DNA from 3 places in the Paenibacillus sp. FSL R5-0470 genome. Region 3 is predicted to be linked to each of the others. Evidence: riboswitches for the same ligand, from Rfam matches in the RefSeq annotation. Region 3 holds a riboswitch; each other region holds the start of a gene.

What was found. A riboswitch is a leader RNA that binds a small molecule or an ion and turns the genes downstream of it on or off. The one in region 3 is predicted to bind cyclic di-AMP.
Region 1: another riboswitch for cyclic di-AMP. It lies ahead of MKY99_RS02705 (hypothetical protein); the one in region 3 lies ahead of MKY99_RS00190 (3D domain-containing protein).
Region 2: another riboswitch for cyclic di-AMP. It lies ahead of MKY99_RS25360 (TrkH family potassium uptake protein); the one in region 3 lies ahead of MKY99_RS00190 (3D domain-containing protein).

What each region holds. Positions count from the first base shown of each region.
Region 1 is NZ_CP150238.1:604,477-610,388, reverse strand. It holds gene kdpB (potassium-transporting ATPase subunit KdpB) at 1-1,794, opposite strand, end outside; gene kdpA (potassium-transporting ATPase subunit KdpA) at 1,811-3,487, opposite strand; gene MKY99_RS02705 (hypothetical protein) at 3,704-4,120, opposite strand; cyclic di-AMP (ydaO/yuaA leader) riboswitch at 4,311-4,500, opposite strand; cyclic di-AMP (ydaO/yuaA leader) riboswitch at 4,921-5,086, shown strand; gene MKY99_RS02700 (hypothetical protein) at 5,220-5,711, shown strand; gene MKY99_RS02695 (hypothetical protein) at 5,728-5,912, shown strand, end outside.
Region 2 is NZ_CP150238.1:5,741,388-5,747,299, reverse strand. It holds gene uvrC (excinuclease ABC subunit UvrC) at 1-605, shown strand, start outside; gene MKY99_RS25365 (CPBP family intramembrane glutamic endopeptidase) at 712-2,397, opposite strand; cyclic di-AMP (ydaO/yuaA leader) riboswitch at 2,712-2,891, shown strand; gene MKY99_RS25360 (TrkH family potassium uptake protein) at 3,028-4,323, shown strand; gene MKY99_RS25355 (TrkA family potassium uptake protein) at 4,337-5,005, shown strand; gene MKY99_RS25350 (LysR family transcriptional regulator) at 5,077-5,912, opposite strand, start outside.
Region 3 is NZ_CP150238.1:40,471-46,382, forward strand. It holds gene MKY99_RS00180 (HD domain-containing protein) at 1-526, shown strand, start outside; gene MKY99_RS00185 (TatD family hydrolase) at 638-1,408, shown strand; cyclic di-AMP (ydaO/yuaA leader) riboswitch at 1,606-1,835, shown strand; gene MKY99_RS00190 (3D domain-containing protein) at 2,117-3,280, shown strand; gene rnmV (ribonuclease M5) at 3,457-4,008, shown strand; gene rsmA (16S rRNA (adenine(1518)-N(6)/adenine(1519)-N(6))-dimethyltransferase RsmA) at 4,005-4,889, shown strand; gene yabG (sporulation peptidase YabG) at 4,961-5,863, shown strand.

The sequences.
Region 1 (5,912 bases), 560 kb from region 3:
TTCAGGAATAGCGAGCATGAACATCGCCGGAATAATGGCGAAATACTTCGCGATATCATTCGCGATACTAAAGGTTGTTAACGCACCCCGCGTCATCAGCAGCTGTTTACCAATCGCCACGACCTCAATAATCTTCGAAGGGTCAGAGTCCAAATCGACCATATTTGCTGCTTCCTTAGCAGCTGTAGTGCCGCTATTCATGGCTAAGCCCACATCAGCTTGTGCAAGGGCAGGGGCATCATTTGTACCATCCCCAGTCATCGCAACCAGCTTACCCTCGTTCTGTTCGCGGCGAATGACTGCTATTTTATCCTCAGGTGTACTTTCCGCGATGAAATCATCTACCCCCGCTTCACGGGCAATCGTAGCTGCGGTCAGCGGATTGTCACCCGTACACATGATGGTCTTAATCCCCATTTTCCGCAGCTCATCAAACCGCTCTTTCATGCCTGGCTTTACGGTATCCTTCAAGTAAATAAGTCCATAGATCCGATTGTCTACCGCAACCGCTAACGGGGTCCCCCCCATCCGGGCGATGGCATCAGAATTACTGTCGAGGTTCGCGGGAATGACACCGCCTTTCGACTGTACCCATTTCTTCACGGAGTCTACCGCACCTTTGCGTACGCAGCGTCCATCTTGCAGGTCAATACCACTCATCCGTGTTTCGGCCTTAAACTCTACGATTTCGCCACCTTCAGCAAGCTTGCTGTCATAGCTGCGTTCCAGCTTCTTGGCCAGCTCAATTACAGAACGTCCCTCAGGCGTCTCATCCTTTAGGGAACTGATGGCCGCCCACGCTGTAAGCTCAGCTTCCGTTTCATTTCCGACAGGAACAAATTCACTCGCCATCCGGTTCCCGAAGGTAATCGTACCGGTCTTATCTAGGATCATCGTATTAATATCGCCGGCAGCCTCAACTGCCTTACCCGACATGGCGAGTACATTAAACTGGGTCACCCGGTCCATACCCGCTATTCCGATTGCGGAGAGTAGCCCCCCGATTGTTGTCGGAATCAGACAGACCAACAAGGCGATCATAACCGGAATATCAAGATCAACACCTAGATAAGTTGCAATCGGCCGCAAGGTCACTACTACAATCAAGAAAATCAGCGTCAGACTGATCAAAAGCGTATTTAGCGCAATTTCGTTAGGTGTCTTCTGACGTTTCGCCCCTTCAACAAGAGAGATCATTCGATCTAGAAACGACTCACCAGGATCACTTGTAATTCTGACTTTAATCTCATCACTGACGACCCGTGTACCGCCTGTAACGGAGCCAAAGTCCCCACCAGCCTCCTTGATTACAGGTGCAGATTCACCTGTAATCGCTGATTCATCTACGGAAGCCAGCCCTTCAATCACCTCACCGTCACCAGGGATGAGTTCTCCCTGACTGACAATGACGATATCTCCTTTACGCAACTCGGAGGAAGAGACTGTCTTCACCGCTCCTCCAACCAGTTTGTTAGCTGTGATATCTTGTTTTGTTTTCTTGAGCGAATCGGCTTGGGCTTTCCCCCGGCCTTCTGCCAGTGCTTCAGCGAAGTTCGCAAACAGCACTGTAAACAGCAGAATGAACAACACTGTGATATTGAAGCCTATCGATTGCTCTGCATTAAAATATCCAGGAGCCAGCACCATGAGGAGGACAATGATCGTACCGACCTCTACCACGAACATGACGGGATTTTTGATTAGCGTTACTGGGTTAAGCTTTATAAAACTATCCTTTACAGCGCTAAGGAGTATGGGTCCCGTCAGCAGCTTTTTTCTTTTTACAGTACTCATCTTATTCTCCCTCTTCCTACCGTAAGGTTAGATATTCTGCAATGGGGCCGAGTACAATGACCGGCAGGAACGTCAACGCACCGATAATCACTACTGTACCAATCAGAATTCCCGTAAACAGTCCATTGTCTGTGCGGAACGTGCCAATCGTCTCAGGAACCGGCTTCTTCTTAAGCAGAGAACCTGCTACCGCCAGCATTGCAATGATAGAGACATAACGACCTAGCAGCATGACAATCCCGGTTGTGACATTCCAAAAAGTTGTATTGTCTGCAAGCCCTTCAAATCCTGAACCATTGTTCGCGGCAGAAGAGACATATTCATATAACACTTGGCTGAGTCCATGGAATCCAGTGTTCGTAATCGCCCCTTGCCCCAAATCGGTCAGGAACGCAGCTGCGGTTGGCACAAGGATAATGAACGGATGCACAAGGATCGCTATGGCAATCAGCTTCATCTCCTTGGCCTCTATTTTCCGTCCGAGGAACTCCGGTGTCCTGCCGACCATGAGACCGCACAGGAAGACACCCAGAATCGCATACATCAGCATATTGATCAGTCCAACACCTTTACCACCGAAGACATTGTTGAGCATCATCAGTGCAAGAGGCGTAATACCTCCCAGCGGCGTCAGCGTATCATGCATATTGTTAACACTACCTGTCGTAGCTGCGGTTGTTACTGAAGTAAACAAGGAAGACTGCGGTATGCCGAAGCGCACCTCTTTACCTTCCATACTACCTTGTGAAGATTCAATTCCTAGTGCATTGATCGCCGGATTGCCTTTCGATTCAGCATAGAAGTTTAGGCTTAACAGCAGAACAAACAAGGTCATCATTGCGGTAAAAATTACCCAGCCCTGACGTTTGTTCTTGGCAAACAATCCGTACATATAAGGGAGCGAAGCTGGCAGCATCCACATAGAGAGAATCTCTAGCACGTTCGTAAGTGGATTAGGGTTCTCAAAAGGATGCGATGAATTGGCCCCGAAGAAGCCGCCACCATTCGTGCCCAGATGTTTGATCGATTCCAAAGAAGCTACTGGACCGATAGCAATTTGTTGTGTTTGGCCCTCTAGTGTAGTGACTTCAAGTGATGGCTTGAGCGTTTGTGGCACATGTAGTCCTACCAGCACCAATGAAACTAACAAAGCTAGCGGAATGAACACACGAATATGCGCTTTGACGAAATCCTCGAAGAAGTTCCCGACTGATTTCCGTCCCGTGATTCCTCTGACAAAGGCAACCGCAACAGAAAATCCGCTCGCTGCAGATGTGAACATCATCATCGTGATGACAGCCATTTGTGAAAAATACGAAAGCCCCGTCTCCCCGCTATAATGCTGCAGGTTCGTATTGGTCATAAAGCTGATCACTGTATTGAATGAAAGCGTCTGTTCCATATCCGTAATTCCATTCGGGTTTAACGGCAATCCCCGCTGCAATCTAAGAACAATGTAACTGAAAGTAACCAATACGATATTTGTTAACACAAAGCTGAGCGCATACTTCTTCCAAGACATTCCGTCCCGTTTTTTCAGGCCGATCAGCTTATAAATCCCTTTTTCCATGCCTCCAAACCATCGATCCGTACGGTTCGGTTCATTAGAAAATACATAATATAAATACGTGCCCATCGGCTTAACCAGCAAGATAAGAATTACGATTACAGCAACTATTTGCAAAATGCCCATGAATGCCCCTCCTTAAAATTTCTCCGGATGAATCAATGCGTAAACCAGATATACAAACAACAGTAGGGTAACAGCGATTACTAGAATCACAACTTATCCCTCCCTGTATCCTCAACTACACCTGCGCACCAGCGCATAAATCCATAAAACAACCCGTAAATTACAGCTAACGAAGCCACCATATACAGATCCATCATATCTCCCGCACTCCTTCTTTTATCCTTGATGAGGTGATTTATCGATTAGAAAATCAGCATCACCACTATGAGAATAGATTACATAACTTGCACCAAGTCTTTTATAGACCAATCTAGGATTTATTGAGCTTGTGATTACAAAAATCGGCTGTGTCGTCCAGGTGCGGCACATCTGAATGTAGCGGCAGCATAACGTAAAGCTGCTCTCGAACAGATATACCCGTCCTACCGGGAACGGCGGGCGAAACCAAGTATTCTGATGGCGGGTATCAACTAGAACGACTTGTTCAATCCCCATCTCTTCGAGTAGGGCCTTCTCAGGCAAGTTGTTGGTCAATCCGGCCATCTTAATGCCTCTGAATTTTAGAAGCTTAATAAAATGTTCGCCTGCCTTCGTTGGCGCACATACCAGTACATATTCATTCTGATCTGTCATCTCTTATTCTCCTCAAATGCTTTGCTTGTAAGATCAGAGCTTGATCACCCTGATCTTGAAAGAAAAGCTACCGCTAATGATGAATATAACGACCTCTTCGTGAGGTTTTCCATAAATGCTTTGCTTAAAAAAGCACAGCAAAAAGCCACAAAGGATTCTCCTCTGTGGCTCGCTAGCGGTCACATTGCACTCATCCTCTCTCCATACGCTTACGAGGTTAGCTGTCGGATTCGGGCGGTGAGAGTCGCCCTACCTGTATAGATACGAGCTCACTCGCATCTTCTACAGGATTCACCCCATAACCGGCTTCCGACTCTCACATCGTCTGCCGATTGTTGGTTCCCCCGCTTTCCTTAACGGAAATTAAGCGGATCAAATATTCGATTGTTGTTGAAACAGGAGTAATCATACCCTTATGCAGGAAGAATTGTAAAACCTGATTGATGCCAAAATAATGCAAATTAAAAACTATTTTCGTATCGGATAGCGCTTACTTGATATCCAATCTCTCTATATCTCTTGTTTACTCGAGTTTTAATCCATTAGCGAAAAGCGGGCATACCATGTGATTTTATTCACCACAAATGTAGAAATCTTAAAAAAACGCCTTTATAGGTAAGAAAACAAGAAGTCGAGATTAAGCGAGGAAGAAGCCCGATAACTCGCAATAAATACCTATTTGGTTCCCTTTTCCGTCGTAGTAGGCAGGATTTGGTTTAAATCGCGCTCAAAAGAACACTTTCTGTTTTTACAGAAACACCTTGAAAAGAGTATGATTCGGGTTGAATCTATTTCACGAAATACATTCAACGCTGAGTTCCTGTATTTGCAGGGAACGGGGGAACCATCAGGTCACATGGCCTACTTGGGGTGAATCCGAAGGAGACTGTCCAAGTCTCATATAGGTAGGGCGACTCTCACCGTCCGAATCCGACAGCTAACCTCGTAAGCGTAAAGAGAGAGACCCTTGATCCGCCACGCTTTGGCACAGGTGTGTATATACCTGTATTCCAAAACCGCAGCAGAGGTCCTCCTCTTGCTGCGGTTTTTGCGTTACCTGAATCTATAGGGTGATAGCATGCTGGACGGGGTGAAAGAAATGAAACACTATTATTGGGGAACTCAGCAAGGGCTACTTGAGCCGATAAGTCTAAATTATGTTTGCTTTGGAGCGTTGTGGTTCGAAGAGGATCATCACAGAACTATTGTCGGCTATGCTTTTGGTCAGAAGCAGATTGAATCACTTCGCCATTTCAGCAGCCCATCTACCTGTGAATACTGTATGGACCGAACAATTATATACGAAATATATAAAAGTATCCGAGAAAAGCAACAGCTGCAGGATTGGTCAGCACACCAACGTTTTCCGTGGCTCACCGCTTTTAAGGAACCGTGGAAAGATGTTGCAGTCGGTTGGTACGTAATGAGATCCCGCAACACCTTTCCCTTACATTTATCCGTTATACGCAAACAGAAATTCAGACTATGGCTAGAGCATGCCGCAGTCTGTGAGAATGAAGCTGAAATGCTCGCCTGTATAGAGAAGGCTAATGACATTCACCATGTAGATCTTAAGCTTTTGGAAACCTAAGGAGGAAAAAACTGTCATGGACCAGCGAAGACTGTCTCGCATAGAAGTATTCGTCTTTGATTCACCTGAGCCTATTCATTATGGAATGGAGGCTGATCAAGGCAGCCGTTATGGCATCCTGAAACTTACCTGTAAAGGAGGTAGCAGCTGGGGGGCATGTCTTATCTCTGCCAATACCAAAACTTTCGATCTTATTAAATG
Region 2 (5,912 bases), 1.1 Mb from region 3:
TTTCTGCAATGGTTGTCTTCATTGATGGCAAGCCCGCACGAAAAGAGTATCGTAAATATAAGGTTCGTACGGTGGTGGGTGCGGATGATTATGGAACGATGCGCGAGGTCATCCGGCGACGGTATGAACGGGTGCTGAAAGAGAACCTGCCGATACCAGATCTTATCGTAGTCGATGGTGGTAAAGGGCAGATATCCTCAGCTATTGATATTCTGGAGAACGAGCTGGGGTTATTCATTCCGGTCTGTGGTCTCGTCAAGGATGATAAGCATAAGACGGCTCAGCTTTTGGTTGGAGATCCGCCAGAACCTGTCGCTTTGGCTCGGGATAGTCAGGAATTTTATCTGTTGCAACGGATTCAGGATGAGGTGCATAGATTCGCCATCACCTTCCACCGTGAACAACGTGGGAAGTCCATGGTTACTTCTAAACTGGACTCCATACCAGGTATAGGCGAGAAGCGGCGCAAGGCGCTGCTTAAGCATTTCGGATCACTAAAGAAAATTAAAGAAGCCTCCATAGAGGATTTTAAATCACTTTCTATTGGCGAAAAGCTGGCTAGTCAAATTCTTGAGGCGCTCAAGGATGAAGAGCCAGCGACATAGGCATTCGAAATACTGGAATGCTGTATACGTTAATATAAAAAAGGTGTCACAGCAGTTTTCTGCTGTGACACCTTTTTTTATTATAGGTTATCCACCCGTTACTTCTTTAAATTACAGATGTAGGTTCAACCGGCTTAGGTTCTGATTTCTGCGGTGGATTAAACCGATAGACGATGTAAGCGACTATGGACGGCATTATAATCGCGAAGATACCAGCCCCTACATTCACGCTTTCCTTCATAAAGATCAGCGTAGCGCCCATCAGAATGCTGTCAAACACGACGTGACTGAACATGACGGCAATAAATCCGTAACGAAGGAAAATATAGCTAAAGAGCAAACCAATCACGGTCAGCTCAATAGGACGGGAACTGATGGGGTAGATCGGATACAGCGTATGGCCAAACGCCCAAACCAGCGTGGTGATCAGGCAAGCAATGAACGTGCTTCGGAATACTTTTTTCAACATAGGAATTCCGAAAAAACGATAAATGGCTTCCTCGGATAAACCAGCGAGCCATGCAACGATGGGCAGCAGCCAAGCATATCTCATGTTGTAAGGAGATTGAGTAGCGTCAGTAGTGGACCAGTTCTGCAAGGTAAGTGATAATACGATGAACATAAGGGTCTGCACCCCTAGCAGCACGAATGCCCAGACGTATCCAGCCCGGATACTATCCAGAACATATTTTCCATAGCCAGGCTCTTTAGCACGAGGCCATGGGTTCATCCCCTCTTCTTTTTTCCATAGGCCGTCCCCTCCAACTAAAGAAAAATAGAGCAGGGAGGACATTAGGAGGCTATATAAGGCATAAATGATGAACATTATGACGGAAGTTATCTGAGCCTCGAGTCCTTCGCCTGAGGATTCAGGGAGCATATTATAGGTGCTGATCATCATGATTACAAAATAAGCTGAGCTTAGGAATATTCCACGCTTAAAGGAGGTATGTTCTCTTCTAAGTATGCTGTAGATGAGTGCCAGAATTCCTAAAGCTAAAGTAGGCAAACCGTAGCCGAATAAAGTAAACTTTTCCGCGAGAGAGGTCTGGTCCTTTACATAGGAGGTATGCCAGGCTGGAGCGGTGAATCCTGCTTTAAAGCTGGATACCTGTTCGCCAGTGAAATCGAAATAATAGTGTAGTAAGGATTCGCCGATCTGAACGGAACGATCTGTATACACGAGCCCGTAGTTTCCCGTATTCGATTCAATTTGCAGCTTGGCGGGATTTACATCCCATTCCTGAAGCCAGGGACGGGCAAGATTTTCTTTTTGTGTAAGTGATAAGGTAGTACCCTTGTCCTCTTCTTTTGCACTGGTGGATACATTGTTTGGTAATCCGGTACCTGATCCTTCTGCACCTTGTGTGAAAGCGACAACTCCACCAGTATACATATTGAGGTCAACAGAGATCAGTGGCTCTTGTTCCGCTGAAGGACTAAGTGTTACACGAAAGATGTCAAAAGGATATCGTTGATCCAATTTCTTTTTTGTATAGTCCTCCAAAAGCTTCTCGCGGGACATATAACCATAAAAGGAAGAGTCCGTATCGTACAGTACATTCCACTGATCGTTTGGTGCTTTGGTGTAGTTCAGCTTTTGTTCTGCGAATGATATGGCTTTGTCGCGGGCTTCCGCCTTACTGATGACAGTAGTATCTTCCCCGGCAGGGCTATTTAGCACCGAGGGAGCAATTTGAAACATAATAAATAGAATAAGACCGATAATGCCCGAGATGATGAGCCTCTTGGAGAGGGCACGTTGCTGTAAGGGCTGGCCAACGGGATTCATGTAACGCCTCCTTGTAAACTGACAATGTTATGTTCCATTATAGTATTAGTGCCATGATAGTTACAAAAATCATCGTATATTCTTTTTATGGGTAATAGAGATATTATAGAATAGGTAACTGAATATATACCATGAATTTAAGGTGATTCTTTCTTCATTTTTCATGAAAATCGATGCAATTGCAGGGAAAACACGGAAAAGTGATGAGAAAAGGCACTCTTAGTGGTACATCCTCTCCAAACCGCATTTTTCATATGAATCACCATTAATAGTGTCTTTGTGATTTATCGAAATAACATATATAATTTGTATGCAATTGTATATAGCCGAATTTCAGGTGAAAACGGGGGAACCATAAGAAGTAATGAAAAGATGAGTATACGCCATAGGCGTTGTCTTTATTCATCAGGGGTGAATTTCGTTCTAGGAACGAATAGGGCAGCCTGCACAGTCCGAATCCGTCAGCTAACCTCGTAGGCTAATTTACTGCAGGAACCAAGGGTAGCATTGGTTTTCCAGTGCTTTTTTTGTTGGAATTCTTTAAATTTTGATAAGAGGGTGAGCGTAGTGGCTTCACAGTTTCGCAGGGTTTCTGAATCAAAGTTCCTGAAGCTCTCTCCGCCTCAGATTATGGTGCTTGGTTTTGCATCGATCATTCTGATTGGAGCCTTGCTGCTAATGCTTCCCATTTCGAGTACCAGCGGGAATGCTGTTAGTTTTATTGATGCGTTGTTTACTGCAACATCGGCCACCTGTGTGACAGGACTTGTGGTGCTGGACACCGGGACGACATTCACCATTTTTGGGAAAACCGTAATTATGGTGCTTATCCAGGTGGGCGGCTTAGGGTTTATGACAATGGCGACCTTATTTGCCATGATGATGAAACGCAAAATTTCCTTGCGGGACAGACTGATCCTTCAGGAAGCAATGAACCAAGGCTCTATGGAGGGGATTGTTCGACTGATCCGGAGAGTACTTATTTATTCCTTGGTCATCGAAGGCTGTGCAGCGGTGCTTCTGTCCTTACGCTGGGCGTTTGATATGCCACTGGGAAAGGCCATTTATTTTGGAATATTTCATGCGGTGTCTATGTTTAATAATGCTGGATTTGATATTTTCGGGGATTTCCGGAGTTTAACCGATTATGTATATGACCCGCTAGTGAACATCGTGGTGATGTTTCTGATTGTCTCTGGCGGTATTGGTTTTATTGTCATGTCGGATCTGGTGGAGTTTCGTGTCAAACGTAAATTATCTTTGCATAGCAAAGTTGTACTCTCCACCACTGCAGGGCTTATTCTTATCGGCGCTTTGGTTATTTTTATATTTGAATTTACGAATCAGCGCACACTGGGGAATTTAAATTTCGGCGGCAAAATATTATCGGCATTCTTTCAGTCGGTATCGCCCCGAACCGCTGGCGCCAATACGGTGGATATTGCCGGACTACGGCAAGCCTCACAGTTCTTTATGGTTATTCTTATGTTTATTGGTGCATCTCCAGGATCAACAGGTGGCGGGGTCAAGACTACAACCTTTACGATTATGATTGGTGCAGTAATCGCGATGCTGCGCGGACGTGAAGATGTTGTACTGTTCCGTTACCGATTGGCGCAAGAGCGTATCTATAAAGCGTTGACGTTAACATTACTCGCTTTGCTATTGGTCCTCACGGTGTCGATGTTACTGTCCACAACAGAGGATAGTAATTTCTTAGCGATATTATTTGAGACGACCTCAGCTTTTGCCACGGTGGGACTAACCATGGGGCTGACACCTGAACTGTCTATCTTCGGCAAGATTCTGATCTGTCTGACCATGTTTGCAGGTCGGCTAGGTCCATTAACATTAGTGTATGCGCTTGGACCTAAACAGGGTAAACCATTGTATAAGCACCCAGAAGGTAAAATAATTATTGGATAGGAGTTAATCCGAAATGAAAGCACAGCAATTTGTAGTAATCGGTTTAGGCCGCTTTGGCTCAAGCCTTGCACTTGAGCTGATGGAAATGGGCTACGAGGTGCTCGGCATTGATCACCATGAGGAGCGTGTGGAGGAAATGAGCGATCACCTGACGCATGCGGTAGTGGCTGATGCTACAGATGAAGGAATTATGCGCTCGCTCGGCGTACGGAACTTTGACTGTGGGATTGTTGCGATTGGCGACAATATGGAACGAAGTATTCTGGCGGCGATTTTGTTAAAAGAGATTGGAGTCAAGCAAGTAGTAGCCAAGGCGATCTCGATCCTTCATGGTCGTGCGTTGTCCAGGCTGGGCGTGGACCGGGTTATTTTTCCGGAGCGGGATATGGGCATTCGTGTGGCACATCAGCTCGTGACACCCAATTTGCTGGATTATATTGAACTGTCCAAGGATTATAAAATCGTCGAGCTAACCGTTCCGTCTTGCATGAACGGGAAAAGCTTGTCAGATTTAAATACAAGAGCGAAATATGGCTGCAGTATTGTTGCCCTGAACCGGGAAAGTGGAATTATAGTGGCTCCAACGGCACATGATCATTTGAGTGAGGGCGACGTTATGGTACTCATTGGTTCTAATGAAAGTATTGATCGATTTGAGGATGAAGTTGTAAACCAAGATTAAATAGATAAGCCCTCCGTCCTTTACATGGGACGGAGGGCTTTTTTAATTAAGGCTGCACGCAGAGGTATGTACTATTTCTCTCGTTCCGTTAGAAACATCTCTTCTGTGACCTGCACGAGGCTGCGGGCCGCTGTGCTCAGGCTCCCATCGTCACGGTAAATCAGGCAGGTAGTTCGCTGAGTCTGCTCCAGCTCCTTAATATGCAGAGAGACCAGCCCACCGCCGTTTAACAGCTGCGGACGCAGATAAGACTTGGGCAGTAACGCTGCCACATTGACTGTCGGCAGCAGCCGCACGATGGCTTCGAATGAGTCAATCTCCATCCGAACGTCTGGATCAATTCCACAGCGCTGGAACAGATCGTCTGTTAGACGTCGGTACCAGGTGCCTTTGGAGAACAGGATCATAGGCAGTCGGGACAGATCATCCATGGTTAGCTTGGTAGATTGATTCAGAGGATGATGCTCAGAAACAACCAGTCGAAGTTGATCCTCAAACAGAGAAATGCAGCGCAGTCCAGGTTCTTGAATAGAGGAAGCGATCAGACCTATATCTGACTTTCCTTCACTGACAGAGGAGACAATTTCATGTGTTCGGCCTGTGATTAGCTTCAGCTCCGCAGTTGGGTATTTCTCCATATATGCGTTAACTAGTGGAGGCAGAGTGGTCTGCAGTGAGGTAAGTGACGCCCCTAAGGTGACGAGCTTAGGCTCGCCTTCTTTGTATTTAGACAAAGCCTCCAGAAATTTAGAGCGCTGCTGCCGTTGTTCAAGTGCGTAGGAATAAGTAAGACGCCCAACCTCGGTTAACTCCAGTCGCTTGCCATAACGATTAAATAGCGCGACACCCAGTCGTTCTTCCAGCTTGGAGATTTTACGAGATAGGGCAGGTTGGGACAGATTGAGCT
Region 3 (5,912 bases):
TTTCCAAGAGGGGTACAATTTTAGTTTCATGATTAATCCGCTGGAGGATTTGTTCCGTGGTGAGGTGACAGTGAAGCAATATTTAATGCTAGATGAAGCACTGGTACAGACGGCTTTTATGCAGTGGACGCTTGAGAAAGATGAGCTACTAAGCGACTTGTGTACCCGTTTTATTCATCGTAAACTGTATAAATATGTTGAGGTGGAGAATCTCGATACAGATATGATTACTGAAATTCGCAGCAGTTTTTCGGCAGCGGGACTTCACCCAGAATATGATTTGGAGATTGATTTTCCGACAGATCTGCCCTATGATGTGTTCCGTCCGGGAGAAGCTTTTGACAATAAACAAATTCTGCTGCTTGATCGGCATGATCATCTGCGGGAAATTTCAGAGGTGTCGGATATTGTGCGTTCTATTAGCGGCATTCACCGTGGCAGATATCATCTTTATTTTCCTCAGGATAAGTTGAGAAATGCGCTTACGCGATTGCCTGCTTCTATTGCAGAGATTTTTGCAAAATAATACAAGAAAATATGGGATTTTTGACAAGAAGAGTAGAAATATAAGATATAACGGATAGCTTGAAACTTATATTGTCTTATATTTAAAAAAGAACAAGGAGTGAGGGTTAAAATGTTTCTGTTTGACACACATACGCATCTGGATGCACCTCAATTCGACGAGGATCGCGAAGAAGTTATCGCTCGTGCTGTAGAAGCAGGAGTTAGCAAGATGATTAATATCGGATTTAATCGGGAGACGATTCCCTCAACGATGAAGCTGGCGGAATCTTATGATTATATTTATGCGGCAGTGGGTTGGCATCCTCAGGATGCGATTGATATGAAAGAAGGAGATCTCGATTGGATCGCTTCTCTATGCAGCCATAAAAAAGTAGTGGCTATTGGTGAAATCGGACTGGATTATTACTGGGATACTTCTCCCAAGGATGTGCAACATGAAGTTTTTCGCAAGCAAATTGGACTAGCCCGTGAACTAAATATGCCGATTTGTATTCATGATCGTGATGCACATGAGGATGTTGTACGGATTTTACGGGAGGAAAAAGCAAATGAGGTTGGAGGCGTGATGCACTCGTTCTCAGGAAGCTGGGAAACAGCTAAAATGTGCTTGAATCTTGGTTTTCATTTATCCTTTGGAGGACCCATTACGTTCAAAAATGCAAGAGTGCCAAAAGAAGTGCTTGCGCAGACACCACTAGACCGATTATTGATCGAAACCGATGCTCCATATTTGACTCCACACCCCTTCCGCGGGAAGCGAAATGAGAGCGCTCATGTGAAGCTTGTAGCAGAGGCAGCAGCTGAAATTAAAGGGTTAACATGGGAAGAATTGGCTAAAATAACGTATGCGAACGCACTGGAACGATTTGGGATTGAGTGAAAACGGGAGCAAAACAGGCGAAAAATAGAGAATGGCCGATATATTAAACTTTTTTAATATAAAAACGGCTGAATATTACAATATTTTAACCATATTTTTGCGTAAACGTGGTTGAATCGTCCTTTACAACATGCATCAAAACAGGATATCATCTTTTCAGTGATGTGAGCTGTGTTATAGTGACAGCCATTGATTCATGGATCGTCTCGCTGAGTCTCCGTATGGAGAACGGGGGAACCAATATTGACCTGCCGCATGCCTGTATTTTAAATACGGTTTAGACGTGCCGTAGGACAGTATTTGATTTCTTCACGTGGTCTTTGGGGTGAATTTAAGGGCAACCGCCATGAGCGGGTGACCTGAAATAGGGCGTCTCTCTTTCGTCCGAACCCGACAGCTAACCCCGTAAGCGCAAGTAAGAGAGGCAACCTCGTGCACAAGCATTCTCTATTCTGATATTGGAGAAGCCACGAAAGAGTCCTCAGTTGAACTCTTTTTAGGCTTTTTTATTTTTGAATAAATAGAATGTTGCCCACATACTGTTATATAACAGGGGTGGGAGTAGCTGTGCCGAGCAGGCGATCCATGAGCAGGAGACGCTAAGTTATTACGTGCGTGTCCTGTGACAATCTCAAATAGTTTCGTCAAAGGAATTCAGTCCTCATGATATACAATTGACGACGGGGCTATGTAAGGAGGATGGAGAGAATGGGCGTATTCCAACCAGAAGTATCCCATGATTCGCAGTCATCCAGCAGGTCTTTCGCATTACGGTGGGAGCAAGTAAATACTCGCGTACTTTTACTTGCAGGCGTGATTTCAGTCGCTATCGCGCTACTTATTCTGCTGTACGTACACGGTCAAAGTAACAAACAATTATTTTTAGTAATAGACGGGCAAACACAGACGCTTGAAACGCGGGAAGCGCTTCTTGGTGATGTGTTGGAGAAAGAGCAAATTTCGCTGCAGCCGCATGATGAACTATCTTTAGGTCTGAGTGATGAAATAAAAGACGGTGACCGTGTCGTTATCAATCGTGCGCAGAAAATTAGTCTTACTGCGGATGGAGCAACAAAAACGTTATATACGACCGAGGACACAATTGGTAAAGCAATTGAGAAAATGGGCATTACCCTAGAAGGTCATGATAAGATTTTCCCTTCGTTAGACACCACCATTTCTGCAAACATGGAGGTTAAGATTGTTCGCATCAACAAACAGACCGTACAGCGAACAACTAACTTACCCTTCAGAGTCATCAAGACAGCAGACCCCTCCCTTACTGTGGGAACAGTTAGAGTGGCACAGGCAGGCAAACCAGGCGTCATGATTCAGCATATTGAAAAGATCTACCAAGACGGTGAACTGGCCTCTATGCGCATGATTGGTAAGGAAGTACAAACGGTAACGAAAGATAAGATTATTGCCGTTGGTACCAAAGCACTTCCTAAGCCGGCTGTAGCTAAGACTACAACAACTTCCAAATCAAACACCACTTCAAAAACGGCTAAGGTTAGCGCCAAGACTAATAACGTCACTAGCAAGGCTGGCGTAGACTTTGAGTACAAGAAGATGATTAAGAACGTCTCCATGACAGCTTATTCATCAGAAGAGCCAGGTATTGGTACCAAAACTGCCTCCGGAACACGCGTAACGGAAGGTCGTACAATTGCGGTAGACCCGAATGTAATCCCTATTGGCTGGTGGGTATATATCGAGGGGCTTGGATTCCGCCGAGCAGAAGATACTGGCGGTGCCATTAAAGGCAATAAAGTAGATGTCTATTACGATTCACTGAGCCATGTCCGTAATTTCGGTCGTAAATCGCGTACCGTTTATGTGATTGGACCTGTGAAGCCCGAGTTAAACTAGGCTGAAGCTTTTGCAAATTATTCTTTGATAAGCTATAGTGATGATAACCGTTAAGGAACGCCAGATGATCATTTCGTTGATCGCAGAGCAACCGCTCATCACTTATAAATTCTTTAACCAAAAGAAGAGGAGCGAAACCTCTTCTTTTTTGCTTTTTTTGGAAGGAGTCAAGAGATATGATTAAGGAATTAATTGTCGTTGAAGGTAAGAGTGATACCGTCGCTGTTAAACGCGCTGTAGAAGCAGATACGATCGAAACAGGGGGCTCGGCTGTAGACCGGACCGTAATTGCGAAGATCGCGCTTGCTATGGAGCGTAGAGGAGTGATTATCCTTACTGACCCGGATCACGCGGGTGAACGAATTCGTAAGATTGTGTCCGCAAAGGTGCCGGGCTGTAAGCATGCCTTCATTCCGGAGAAGGACGCAACCCGCAAGGGAGATATTGGTGTGGAGAACGCTTCTCCAGAGGCGATTCGTCATGCGCTGCGGAATGTACATACCTCTTTTGAAGGTGCACCTGCTTTAATTGGACTTGATGATCTAATGGCCGCTGGAATGCTTGTACATCCTCGGGCAGCTGAAAGACGTATGGCACTTGGTAATTTGCTTGGAATCGGATATTGTAATGGCAAGCAGCTGTACAAGCGGCTGGCGATGTTTGGAATTACGCGGGAGGAATTTGCCGGAGCTCTCGCCCAAATTGATCAGGGGGGCATTACTTCATGAGTGGTAGAGAGGAAATTTCGACTCCAAAACGGACGAAAGAAATTATTCAACGTTATGGATTCAAGTTCAAGAAGAGCTTAGGACAGAATTTTTTGATTGATCAAAATATATTGGACAAGATTGTTGACGCTGCTGGGCTAGATAGTGAATCAGGGGCATTGGAAATCGGTCCTGGGATTGGTGCCCTGACGGAGCGTTTGGCGCTAACCGCCGGTGCGGTGACTGCTGTGGAGATCGACCGTAGGCTGATTCCTATTTTAAGGGACGTACTTTCCCCTTATCCGCATGTAAAGGTTCGTAATGATGATGTTCTGAATGTAAATCTGCAGGAGCTGTTCAAAGAAGATTTTGCATCCGTGAACAAGGTAAGCGTAGTTGCCAATCTGCCGTATTATGTAACTACTCCGATTCTGATGAAGCTGCTCGAAGAGAAGCTTCCGCTTGATAACATCGTTGTAATGATTCAGAAAGAGGTTGCGGAGCGTATGGCCGCTTCTCCGGGAGGAAAGGAATACGGGAGCCTTAGCATTGCCGTGCAGTACTACAGCGAGCCTGAGCTCGTCTGCATTGTGCCGCGTACGGTGTTCATTCCTCAACCTAATGTGGAGTCCGCTGTAATCCGTCTAAAGGTAAGAGAGCGTCCACCGGTAGAAGTTGAGAGTGAGAAGCACTTCTTTGAGGTCGTCCAAGCTTCTTTCACACAGCGTCGCAAGACGATTGCTAACAATCTCAAGGCTCGTTACTTCCCGGAAGAGGGACGTGAGCGTCTGGAGGCTTTACTCGCAGAAGCTGGTATTGAACCAACACGTCGTGGAGAAACGTTAAGTCTAGAAGAATACGCCCGATTAAGCGGTGTTCTGTTGGCTGCTGGAATTGAATAAGCTAAAAACATAGCTAGTTATGAACCAACTGAGGCCTTTGCCCATACGATGGGGTAGAGGTGGTGGTTGTAATGAATTTAGGAGACTTGGTCGTTCGCAAATCTTATGGCGGAGATTTGACTTTTCGTGTAGATCATATTGTGCAGGACAGAGCCGTCATTAAAGGCACAGATTTCCGTCTGTTGGCGGATTCTCCTCTGAATGACTTGGTTCAAGTGCCTCCTACCCGAATTACGGAACGAGGACAGCAGGCACAGATTAAAGCGAATGAATCACTGACACAGCTGCGGAAAGACCGACAGGAGCAAAGTCAGCGGAGCGGGAGCGCTCTATCAGAAGGAGCATGGGCTCCATCGCCCAAGGAAGCTGCTTATTTTGAAGTGCCGGGGAAAGTACTGCATCTGGATGGCGATCCAGCGTATTTGAATAAGAGCCTTAGCTTATACGAGCAATTGCGGATCCCTGCTGAAGGTCATCATGTTCATGAGTCCGCAATGGCTGACACTTTATACCGGCTGCTGCCCCGCGTGCGTCCAGATATTGTGGTGATTACCGGTCATGACGGGGTGCTGAAGCAACAGCATACTTACGATCTTCACAGTCTGAGCAGCTATAAAAATTCGCAAAACTTCGTAGCTGCTATTAGGGTAGCTAGGGATTATGAGCGAAATTTTGATGCGTTGACGATTGTTGCAGGTGCTTGTCAGTCACATTTTGAAGCACTGCTGGGGGCAGGGGCGAATTTCGCCAGTTCTCCTGGACGGATATTGATCCATGCCCTAGACCCAGTTTATGTAGCGGCAAAATCGTCGTTCACGCCCATTAGGGATACGGTGAATCTGAGTGAGGTTTTGAACAACACCATTAGTGGTAATCAGGGAATCGGCGGTATTGAGACCCGTGGCAGCTTCCGTATTGGGATGCCGCGTCTGCAGAACCTGTCAGCACTAAAAGTGACACCTTCCGCAATTTAATCGACAGGTACTGGTCTATTTTCAAAGCTAATAGGTAATTTGGAGTGGC